3 regions of the Kribbella voronezhensis genome follow, and region 1 is predicted to be linked to each of the others. Evidence: riboswitches for the same ligand, from Rfam matches in the RefSeq annotation. Region 1 holds a riboswitch; each other region holds the start of a gene.
The links. A riboswitch is a leader RNA that binds a small molecule or an ion and turns the genes downstream of it on or off. The one in region 1 is predicted to bind ZMP and ZTP.
Positions count from the first base shown of each region.

Region 1 (3,264 bases):
CGCCGCTTGGTCACCACATCCCCGGTGGGTTCGTGTAGGGGTTCATGCCGATGCTGGCTACGGCTGATCGGTGGGGCCGGCTTCGACCCGGCCCGGTCTTCTCGAATTCCTGGGTCTGAGAGAGCTGTACGGAGGGCGCGGTCGGGGTCTGGGTTGTGGAGGGTGGACCGACGGGCGGTTAGCTTTCCGGATGGGATCTGAGGAGTTGGCCAAGCACTTGATCGACAGCAATCGGTACATGGTTCTCGGGACTGTGGATCCGGACGGGCGTCCACGGGTGTCGCCGGTGTACTTCGCGCCGGACGGCTACTCGTTGATGTACTGGGTGTCGTCGGTCGAGTCGCATCACTCGCGGAACATCGCCGAGCGGCCAGAGGTCAGCATGGTGGTGTTCGACTCGGCCGCGGAGATCGGGCGTGGGCAGGCGGTCTATTTGATCGCCCGCGCCGAGGTGGTCCCGGACGAGGAGTTGGAGAGCTGTCTCGACACCGTGACCTGGACACGGTTCCCGGGACTCAGGCAGTTCGACGCCGCGGAGCTCCGTGAACCGGAGCTGTGGCGGCTGTACCGGGCGCAGGTCAGCGAGCACTCGATCCACGTCCCCGGCCGAGACCCGGAGTACGGCACAGGCACCGACCGGCGAATGACAGTGACCCTCGATTAGACAGCGCGCGGCGGGGTGGGCCTCGGCTGCGTTCCTTCGAACGTGCGGTTCGATGACTTGTTGATACGCGTGGCCATCTGAGTTGGAGAGCGGTTTGTCGGATTGAAGTTGAGGCGTTCGTAGTGGGGATGAGGGCGCCGACGAGAGCGTCCACCGAGATCAGGAGAAACACCATCATGAGTGTCAGCTACACGTTCGACATCTTTTCCAGCCTCGACGGCTACTCCAACAGCAAGACATTCGGTGGGTACTTCGGCAAGCAGGGTCCGGAGCTGCTCGAACACCGCTTCAACCAGTACGGCGAACAGCAGCGGCTCGTTCTCGGAGCCAACACCTACCGGGGAATGTCGTCGATGCTCGCCTCGGCCTCCGCGGACTCCGAGGTGTGGGATCCGTGGGTCACCCGGATGCGGAACCTGCCGACGACGGTGGTGTCGAACACCCTCGACGCACCGCTCGACTGGGACGCGACCATCCTGAACGGTGACGCCGTCGAGGCCATCGCCCGGCTCAAGAAGGAGTCCGACGTGCCGCTGCGCTCGCACGGCAGCCTGACGCTGAACCGCGCCCTGCTCGCCGCGGGACTGGTCGACCGCGTACAGGTCACGCTCTTTCCCGTGATCACCGGTCACAGCGGCTTGGGCCGGATCTTCGACGACGCGGCCGCCTTCGACCTGGAACTGATCGAGACACGCACCCTCGACAACCACACCCAAGAACTCATCTACCGGCCCACCCTGCACCCCTGAGCCCGCAGCCCGATCGGTTAGGGTCGCGAGAGTCGTGACTGGCGAGGGTGGAGGACCACCGGGGAGCGACCTGATTCCGTGTGAGCGTCGACCGCCTGGGCGCTTCCTTGGTTGGTGACGAGGAGGCCCCGACATGGAATTGCGGTATGGAATCAACCCCGGGCAGGACGCGAGTGCGGTGCCGGTGGTGGCTGGTGAGTGGCCGATGCGAGTGGTGCACGGGGAGCCGTCGTTCATCAACCTGCTTGATGCGTTGAACAGTTGGCAGTTGGTGCGGGAAGCGAGTCAGAGCCTGGGGAAGCCGGCGGCGGCGTCCTTCAAGCACGTGTCTCCTGCCGGCGCGGCTGTTGCGGGACCTGTCGATGAGGTTGCCGCTGGACTGTACGGCGTGGACAGCGGCAGCGTCGGTGAGCTCACCAGTGCGTACCTTCGCGCCCGGGATGCCGACCCGAAGTCGTCGTACGGGGACTTCGCCGCGGTGTCGCATCCGGTGGATGGTGAGCTGGCCGAGGTGTTGGGCGGGCTCGTGTGCGACGGCATCATCGCGCCCGGGTACGAGCCGGGCACGGTCGAGCGGCTCGGCAGGAAGAAGAAGGGGCGATTCTTGGTCATCGAGGCTGACCAGGAGTACGTGCCGCCGCGAGAAGAGGCGCGTGAGGTGTACGGCGTACGCCTGACCCAGGAGCGATCTCAGCTCCCCCAGCTCGTGGCCAACCAGATGTCTCAAGGGGCCGTGCACGATCTCCAGTTGGGGATGGCGGTCTCGCGGTTCACGCAGTCCAACTCGGTTTGCTATGTGCGCGGCGGCATGACGATCGGGATCGGTGCCGGGCAGCAGTCGCGAGTGGACTGCACTCGGTTGGCCGGAGCGAAGGCCGACATCTGGTGGCTCAGGCGGCATCCGGCGATCCGCGGCCTGGTGTTCCGGGACGACCTGAAGCGGCAGGAGCGGATCAACTGGCAGATCCGGTGGTGCGAAGGCGACCTCACGACCCAGGAGATCGAGCGGCTCAAGCTGGACCTGGTCGAGCCGCCGCAAGAAGTCGAGCGCGCGGAGTGGCTGCAGAAGCTCGATGACGTCGCCTTCGTGTCCGACGGAGCCTTGCCGTTCCGGGACAACGTCGATCACGCACAGCGGCACGGGGTTCGGTACATCGCCGAGCCGGGTGGATCGATCCGGTCGGACGAGGTGGCGCAGGCGTGCGCGGAGTACGGGATCACGCTCACCCACACCACCGGCAGACTGTTCCACCACTGACGCGGAGTGCTGCTCAGCGATTAGGGCAAAGCGCACCCCGGAGCGCAGACGCGCCCGGGGTGCGGAAGTCAGCGACCGAAGTCGGAGTCCTTGGGGACTTCCAGGTCGGACTTGGCGAGCTCTTCGATGTTGACGTCGCGGAAGGTGACCACCTTCGCGTTCTTGACGAACCGGGCCGACCGGTAGACGTCCCAGACCCAGGCGTCGGCCATGGTCACCTCGAAGTACACGTCACCGCCTTCGGTGCGGACCTTCAGGTCGACCGCGTTGCACAGATAGAAGCGTCGTTCGGTCTCCACGACGTACTTGAAGATCCCGACGACGTCCTTGTACTCCCGATAGAGCTGCAGCTCCATATCGGTCTCGTACTTCTCGAGGTCGTCAGCGCTCACGCCTTCACCTCGCTACGCTCGCTCATCGGCTCTCCACTCCGGTGGGACTGGTCACATTCTGTCCCATATCGGGCCGCAGACTGCGGCGGACATTCTCGAACCGCCGTCGATGTTGTGGACACGGGCCGTATTGGTCCAGTGCCGCCTGGTGTTCGGGGGTGCAGTAGCCCTTGTGGACGGCGAAGTCGTACTGCGGGTACA
Region 1 covers NZ_SOCE01000003.1:437,798-441,061, reverse strand. The annotation lists gene EV138_RS36750 (pyridoxamine 5'-phosphate oxidase family protein) at 191-664, shown strand; gene EV138_RS36745 (dihydrofolate reductase family protein) at 841-1,413, shown strand; ZMP/ZTP riboswitch at 1,438-1,521, shown strand; gene EV138_RS36740 (phosphoribosylaminoimidazolecarboxamide formyltransferase) at 1,547-2,671, shown strand; gene EV138_RS36735 (DUF2469 domain-containing protein) at 2,740-3,063, opposite strand; gene EV138_RS36730 (ribonuclease HII) at 3,086-3,264, opposite strand, start outside.

Region 2 (3,264 bases), on a different contig from region 1:
CGTTGCGCTCGGACCCTGCCATCGGGTGGCTGCCGACGTACCGGGTGAGATCCTCGGCCGAGCTGAGCGTGCGAGCCTCGGCCAGCGGCTTCGACTTCACGCTGGCCGCGTCGGTGACGATCGCGTCGGTCTGCTTGAGCTGCTCGGCGACCACCGCGCCCACGTGGTCCGGCGGTACGGCGACGACCACGAGCTGCGGCTCGAGCTGGACCAGCCGCGAACCGGCACCGATCCGCTCGGCCATCAGCGCGTTGTCGGGATCGGCGTCGACCAGCTCCACGACGACGCCGAGCCGCGCGAGTGCGAGGCCGATCGACGTACCGATCAGTCCGGTGCCGACGATCCGGACCGGTCCGCGCAGCTCGGTCACTGCGCACCCGTGAGGTCGGGACGGAGGCTGGTGGCGCCGTGCAGGTAGACGTGCTGGATCTTCTCCCGCGACCGCGGCGACTCGGCGTGCACCATCATCCGGACCACCCGCGGCAGCGCGTGCGGCACGTCGATCTCCTGCATGCACATCAGCGGTACGTCGGTCAGCCCGATCTGCCGGCCGGCCACCGCGGGGAACTCCGAGTGCAGGTCCGGCGTGACCGTGAAGAGGATGCTGATCAGGTCCTCGGACTCCAGATCGTTGGCTTCCAGCACTGCCCGGACCAGCTCGGCGGACCGCTCGAGCAAGTGCTCGCGCTCGTCCTTCTCGAGCTGGGTGGCTCCCCGGATCGCCCGTACCGCCACAGTGCCTGCCTCCTCGTTCGCGGCCATTTGCCGACAACAACCCTAGCCAGTTCCCCGCCCGGGTGCCCGGTCGTCTCGCATTCTGCCCCTACCGCAGCCGTTCGGCGGCGTCGACAGTCTGCTCGAGCAGCAGTGAGATCGTCATCGGGCCGACGCCGCCCGGTACCGGGGTGATCAGGCTCGCCACCTGAGCGGCCTCCTCGAAGTGCACGTCGCCGACGTTGCCTTCGTTGTATCCGGCATCGATCACGACCGCGCCCGGCTTCAGCCAGTCGCCCCGGACGAAGTTCGCCTTGCCGACGGCGGCCACGACGATGTCGGCGGTGCGCACGATGTCCGCCAGATCACGGGTCCTGGAGTGCGTGTAGGTGACGGTCGCGTTCGATGCCAGCAGCAACATTCCGACCGGCTTGCCGAGGATCGGGCTGCGGCCGATGACGACGGCGTGCGCGCCTTCCAGCGGTACGTCGTACGCCTCGAGCAGGCGCAGGATGCCGCCCGGCGTACAGGACCGGAAGCCCGGTTCGCCGAACGCCATCGCCGCGAACGCGTGCATGGTGACGCCGTCGACGTCCTTGGCCGGGTCGATCGCCTCGAACGCGGCCCGCTCGTCGATCTGCGCCGGCACCGGGTGCTGCAGCAGGATCCCGTGCACCTCGGGGTCTTCGGACAACTTGGTCAGCTCGGCGACGAGTTCCTCGGTGGTGGTCTCGGCGGGCAGGACGACGCTGCGCGAGCCGATGCCGGCCTTCTTGCTGCGGTTCTGCTTCATCCGGACGTAGGTGGCCGAGGCCAGGTCGTCGCCGACCAGAACGGTCGCGAGGCAAGGCTGTACGCCGGTCTCGTCCTGCAGCTTCTTGGCCCGCTCGGCCGCCTTGGCCACCATCTCGGCGGCGAGGTCGGTGCCGATCATCAGCTGGGCAGTGGTTCCGGTCGAGGTCATGCGCGCTCCTTCGGGCGTCGACGAACAGGTCGGGTGCCCAGGCGCGCGGCTTCAGGTCGGCGAGGCCGACGGACCGTTCCCCGGTGGTCTTCCACCTCAACGCCAGTAGCGGTCCGGCACCGAGTTTAGCGGTCCTCCCCCGGCGGCGCTGCCGGTGTCAGCTCCCGGCAGCCCGGAACACGAGCAAGCGAGACGCGTCCGTCACTGCCTCACCACGCCAGCCTCCGCGTACCTCGATCCCGCCGAAGCCCGCTTCTTCGAGGGCGGTGGTGAGCTCTTCGACCGTCCGGAAATACAGCACGTTCCTGAACACGGCGTCGCGGCCGTCGTCGAAGACGTTGTGCGCGTCGAATACCACCCGGCCCTGGTCGACGTCGATGACCTCGATCCACTCGCGAAGACGACCGGCCGACGTGTCACGTTCGCCGTACGTCGCTTCGCGGGTCCACTGCTCCCAGGCGCGCGTGGTGGGGTTGCGACTCTCGAAGCTGATGACGCCACCTGGTTTGAGGGCTCCACGGAGGGCGCTCAGGGCGGCGGGGAGGCCGCTCACGTACATCATCGTGTTGCCGCTGCTCAGCACCAGATCGGCGTCGCCGGACTGCTCGACCGCGGTCAGGTCACCGTCGATCCAGGTGACGGTGTCGGCGCCGGGTTGTCTGCGGGCGTAGTCGAGCATGGTCTTGCTCGGGTCGATGCCGATGACTTTGCGACCTGGCTTTGCAAGCGTGCGGGTCAGCAGGCCGGTGCCGCAGCCGAAGTCGATGATCTTCGTCGCTTCGAGTTCGTCGGCGAGGGCGCGGAAGAAGTCGTGGTCGATGCCGGACGGGTTGTCGAGGTCGTACAACTCGACCAGTTGCTCGTCGCCGAACGGGTCATCAGTCATCCGCGCACGCTAGAGCGCGATCAGACGATCACACAACGCAATAACGCTGGCATGGCTCGGACGGGCGAGGTATTACGCCGGACGGCTCAGAGCAGGCCGGCGTGGTCCAGAGCGAGGTATTACGCCGGACCGCTCAGAGCAGGCCGGCGTGGTCCAGAGCGACATAGGCGGCATCCGTGCCGGTCATCTGGCCGGGGGTGCGGAGTTCGGCGCGGAACTCTTCGACGGTGAGCTCGACGGGGACGCAATCCTCGGTCTCGTCCAGGTGTTGTTGGCCGTCCGGACGGCAGCCGCGGGCGATCGCGACGTACTTGCGGAAGACCGATGAGGAGGCTGCCCAGATCCAGCCGACCACCTCGATGGACTCGCAGGTGTAGCCGGTCTCCTCTTCCAGCTCGCGGCGACCGCCGTCCGCCGGCTCCTCGCCCGGATCCACCAGACCACCGGGCAGGTTGGTGACGACCTGATCCGGGCCGGCGCGGAACATCCGGATCGTGACGATCCGGCCCTCCGGCGTCAGCGGCAGCACGGTCACACCCGAACTGAACCCGGAATCGAGCTCCGGACCGAACACGTCCCAGTCCACTTCCCGGCCGTCCGGCAGGCGATAACGCCGGCGCTTGACGGTGAGGAACCCGTCGTACCCCGGCTTCTCCTCCAGCAACACCCACGGCTCGGGATCGGCAGCACGCGGAACCGG
Region 2 covers NZ_SOCE01000002.1:1,089,420-1,092,683, reverse strand. The annotation lists gene EV138_RS32300 (prephenate dehydrogenase) at 1-370, opposite strand, end outside; gene aroH (chorismate mutase) at 367-762, opposite strand; gene EV138_RS32290 (bifunctional 5,10-methylenetetrahydrofolate dehydrogenase/5,10-methenyltetrahydrofolate cyclohydrolase) at 824-1,678, opposite strand; ZMP/ZTP riboswitch at 1,707-1,798, opposite strand; gene EV138_RS32285 (class I SAM-dependent methyltransferase) at 1,836-2,564, opposite strand; gene EV138_RS37510 (NUDIX hydrolase) at 2,698-3,231, opposite strand.
Region 2: linked by a shared signal. The riboswitch ahead of EV138_RS32290 (bifunctional 5,10-methylenetetrahydrofolate dehydrogenase/5,10-methenyltetrahydrofolate cyclohydrolase) and the one ahead of EV138_RS36740 (phosphoribosylaminoimidazolecarboxamide formyltransferase) in region 1 are both predicted to bind ZMP and ZTP.

Region 3 (3,264 bases), on a different contig from region 1:
GTGCTGATGCCGAAGCGGGCGGCGAAGGCTTCCGACGATGCTCTGATGGGCATCTCCGGATGAGAAACAGCGGCGCCCGCACCGGCTTCAACCGGTACGGGCGCCGCTGTCAGGTCAGCTGAGTTCGAGACCTGGGTAGAGCGGGTGCTTGTCGAGCAGTTCCGCCGATGCAGCTCGGACCTTGTCGGCGACGCCGTCGGCGAGCACGTACTTCGCCTTCGAGGGCGCCCCGGCCGAGGTCGTGGTCGGAGTGACGCTGGACAGCACGTCGACCATCAGCTCCGCGACGCGGTCGAACTCGTCCAGGCCGAACCCGCGGGTGGTGAGCGCCGGCGTGCCGATCCGGACGCCGGAGGTGTACCAAGCGCCGTTCGGATCGCGGGGGACCGCGTTGCGGTTGGTCACGATGCCGGCGTCGAGCAGCGCCGATTCGGCCTGCCGGCCGGTGATCCCGTACGACGAGACGTCGAGCAGCACCAGGTGGTTCTCGGTGCCGTCCGTGACGAGCTTGACGCCACGCTTCATCAGGCCCTCGGCCAGGCCGACCGCGTTGTCCGCGACGTTCTGCGCGTAGGTCTTGAACTCGGGCTGGCGCGCCTCGGCGAGCGCGACGGCCTTCGCGGCCATCGTCTGGCTGAGCGGGCCGCCGAGCACCATCGGGCAGCCACGGTCGACCGCGTCGGCGTACTCCGGCTGGCAGAGCACCATGCCGCCACGGGGACCGCGCAGCGACTTGTGCGTGGTGGTCGTGGTGACGTGCGCGTGCGGGACCGGGTCGAAGTCGCCGGTGAAGACCTTGCCGGCGACGAGTCCGGCGAAGTGCGCCATGTCGACCATCAAGGTGGCGCCGACCTCGTCCGCGATCTCGCGCATCTTGGCGAAGTCGACCTTGCGCGGGTACGCCGAGTAGCCGGCGATCAGGATCAGCGGCTTGAACTCGCGAGCGGTCGCGGCGACCTTGTCGTAGTCGAGCAGGCCCGTCTCCGGGTCGGTGCCGTACGAGCTCTGGTGGAACATCTTGCCGGAGATGTTCGGCCGGAAGCCGTGCGTCAGGTGGCCGCCGGCGTCCAGCGACATGCCGAGCATCTTCTGGTCGCCGAGCGCCTTGCGCAGCTTGGCCCAGTCCTCGTCGGACAGGTCGTTGACGTGCTTGGCGCCCGCCTCGGCCAGCGCCGGGGACTCGATCCGGTTGGCCAGGATCGCCCAGAAGGCGACCAGGTTCGCGTCGATGCCGGAGTGCGGCTGGACGTAGGCGTGCGGCGCGTCGAAGAGCGCTTTCGCGTGATCCGCGGCGGCCTGCTCGACGGTGTCGACGTTCTGGCAGCCGGCGTAGAACCGGTGCCCGATGGTGCCCTCGGCGTACTTGTCGGACAGCCAGTTGCCCATCGTCAGCAGCGTCGCCGGGGAGGCGTAGTTCTCACTCGCGATCAGCTTCAGCGAGGACCGCTGGTCGGCCAGTTCGGCCTTGATCGCGCCGGCGATGGTGGGTTCCACCGCGCCGATCACCGCAAGTGCGTTGTTGTACGCGGCCGACGCGGCAGCGGCGTCGAAGGGTTGAGTCATCTTCGTCTCTCTCCTGAGGTTGCACTCGGTCGCGGCACCCAGGCGCACGGTGCCGGCGTCTTTTCGCTCCCCGGTGGTCGATCCCACCTCAGCGCCAGTCGCGACGTCGGTAACCCTAGCGTGTGATGGCGTTGTCAGAGGATGCGGTCGAGGATCGGACCGAACGGCGTGGTGCGGGGGAGGGTGCCCAAGACGCCGGCCCAATCGCCGGCCAGGCGGGACGCCACGAAGGCATCTGCGACGTCAGGTGTCGAGTGACGGACCAGGAGCGATGCCTGCAGGCAGACCGCCATCCGGGCGGCCAGGCGGCGCGCGCCTGCTTCGGCGTTCTCCAGATCAGAGAGCGCTTCCAGTACGTCGGTCACGGCCGCGTCGAGGCGGTGGTCGGCACCGCGGGCGAGACCGACCTCGGTGAGCCAGGCCTCGAGGGATTCGGGGCGCCGGAGCGCGCGGAGTACGTCGAGGGCGTTGACTGTGCCGGAGCCCTCCCAGATCGAGTTCAGCGGGGACTCGCGGAACAGCAGCGGCAGACCGGACTCCTCGACATAACCGTTGCCGCCGAGGCATTCCAGGGCTTCCGCGACGGTGAACGACGTCCGCTTGCAGACCCAGAACTTCGCCAACGGGAGCGCGATCCGCCGGAACGCCGCGGCCTGTTCGTCACCCGCGATCGAGGCGTCCACCGCAGCCGCGAGACGCATCGAGAGAGCGGTTGCTGCTTCGCTCTCGAGCGCCAGATCCGCCAGCACGTTCTGCATCGCGGGCTTGTCCCGCAGCAACCCGCCGAACGCACTCCGGTACGACGTGTGCCAGGTCGCCTCGACGAGCGCGCGCCGCATCAACGCCGCCGACCCGAGGACGCAGTCGAGGCGGGTGGCGGCGACCATCTCGATGATCGTCCGGACGCCGGCGCCCTCGTCGCCGAGGCGGTAGCCGATCGTGTTGTGGAACTCGACCTCGCTGGACGCGTTCGACCGGTTGCCGAGCTTGTCCTTCAGGCGCTGCAAGGCAAACGTGTTCCGGTTGCCGTCGGCAAGGACGCGCGGTACGACGAAGCAGGTCAGGCCTTCCGGCGCCTGGGCGAGGACGAGGAACACGTCCACCTGCGGTGCCGAGCAGAACCACTTGTGCCCGTTCAACAGGTACTCGGTCCCGCTTCCCGAAGGCGTGGCGGTAGTGAGGTTGGCGCGGACGTCGGAGCCGCCCTGCTTCTCGGTCATCCCCATCCCGGCCAGCACGCCCGCCTTGTCGGCGGACCTCAGCCGCCGCGGGTCGTACGCAGTACTGGACAGTCCGGGCACCCATTCGGCGGCGAGGTCGGCGTCGGCCTTGAGAGCCGGTACTGCGGCGTAGGTCATCGAGATCGGACAGCCGTGGCCGGGCTCGACCTGGGACCAGACGTAGAAGCCGGCTGCGCGGGTGAGATGTGGTGCCGGGCGTTCGCTGGTCCAGGGCGCGGCCTGGAGTCCGAAGCCGACGGCCTTCTCCATCAGCCAGTGCCAGGACGGATGGAACTCGACCTCGTCGATGCGGTTCCCGTACCGGTCGTGGGTGCGCAGGGCCGGGGAGTTCTGATTCGCCGGGAGAGCATGAGAGAGCGCTTCCTGCGTTCCCGCGAGCTCGCCGATCTCGGTCAGCCCGGGATCAGCGGAAAGGTCGGCGTACGGACGCAGAGCGTCACCGAGACCGGTGTCGGACGTG
Region 3 covers NZ_SOCE01000002.1:1,589,357-1,592,620, reverse strand. The annotation lists gene EV138_RS34605 (DHA2 family efflux MFS transporter permease subunit) at 1-63, shown strand, start outside; gene EV138_RS34600 (glycine hydroxymethyltransferase) at 115-1,605, opposite strand; ZMP/ZTP riboswitch at 1,593-1,675, opposite strand; gene EV138_RS34595 (acyl-CoA dehydrogenase family protein) at 1,698-3,264, opposite strand, start outside.
Region 3: linked by a shared signal. The riboswitch ahead of EV138_RS34600 (glycine hydroxymethyltransferase) and the one ahead of EV138_RS36740 (phosphoribosylaminoimidazolecarboxamide formyltransferase) in region 1 are both predicted to bind ZMP and ZTP.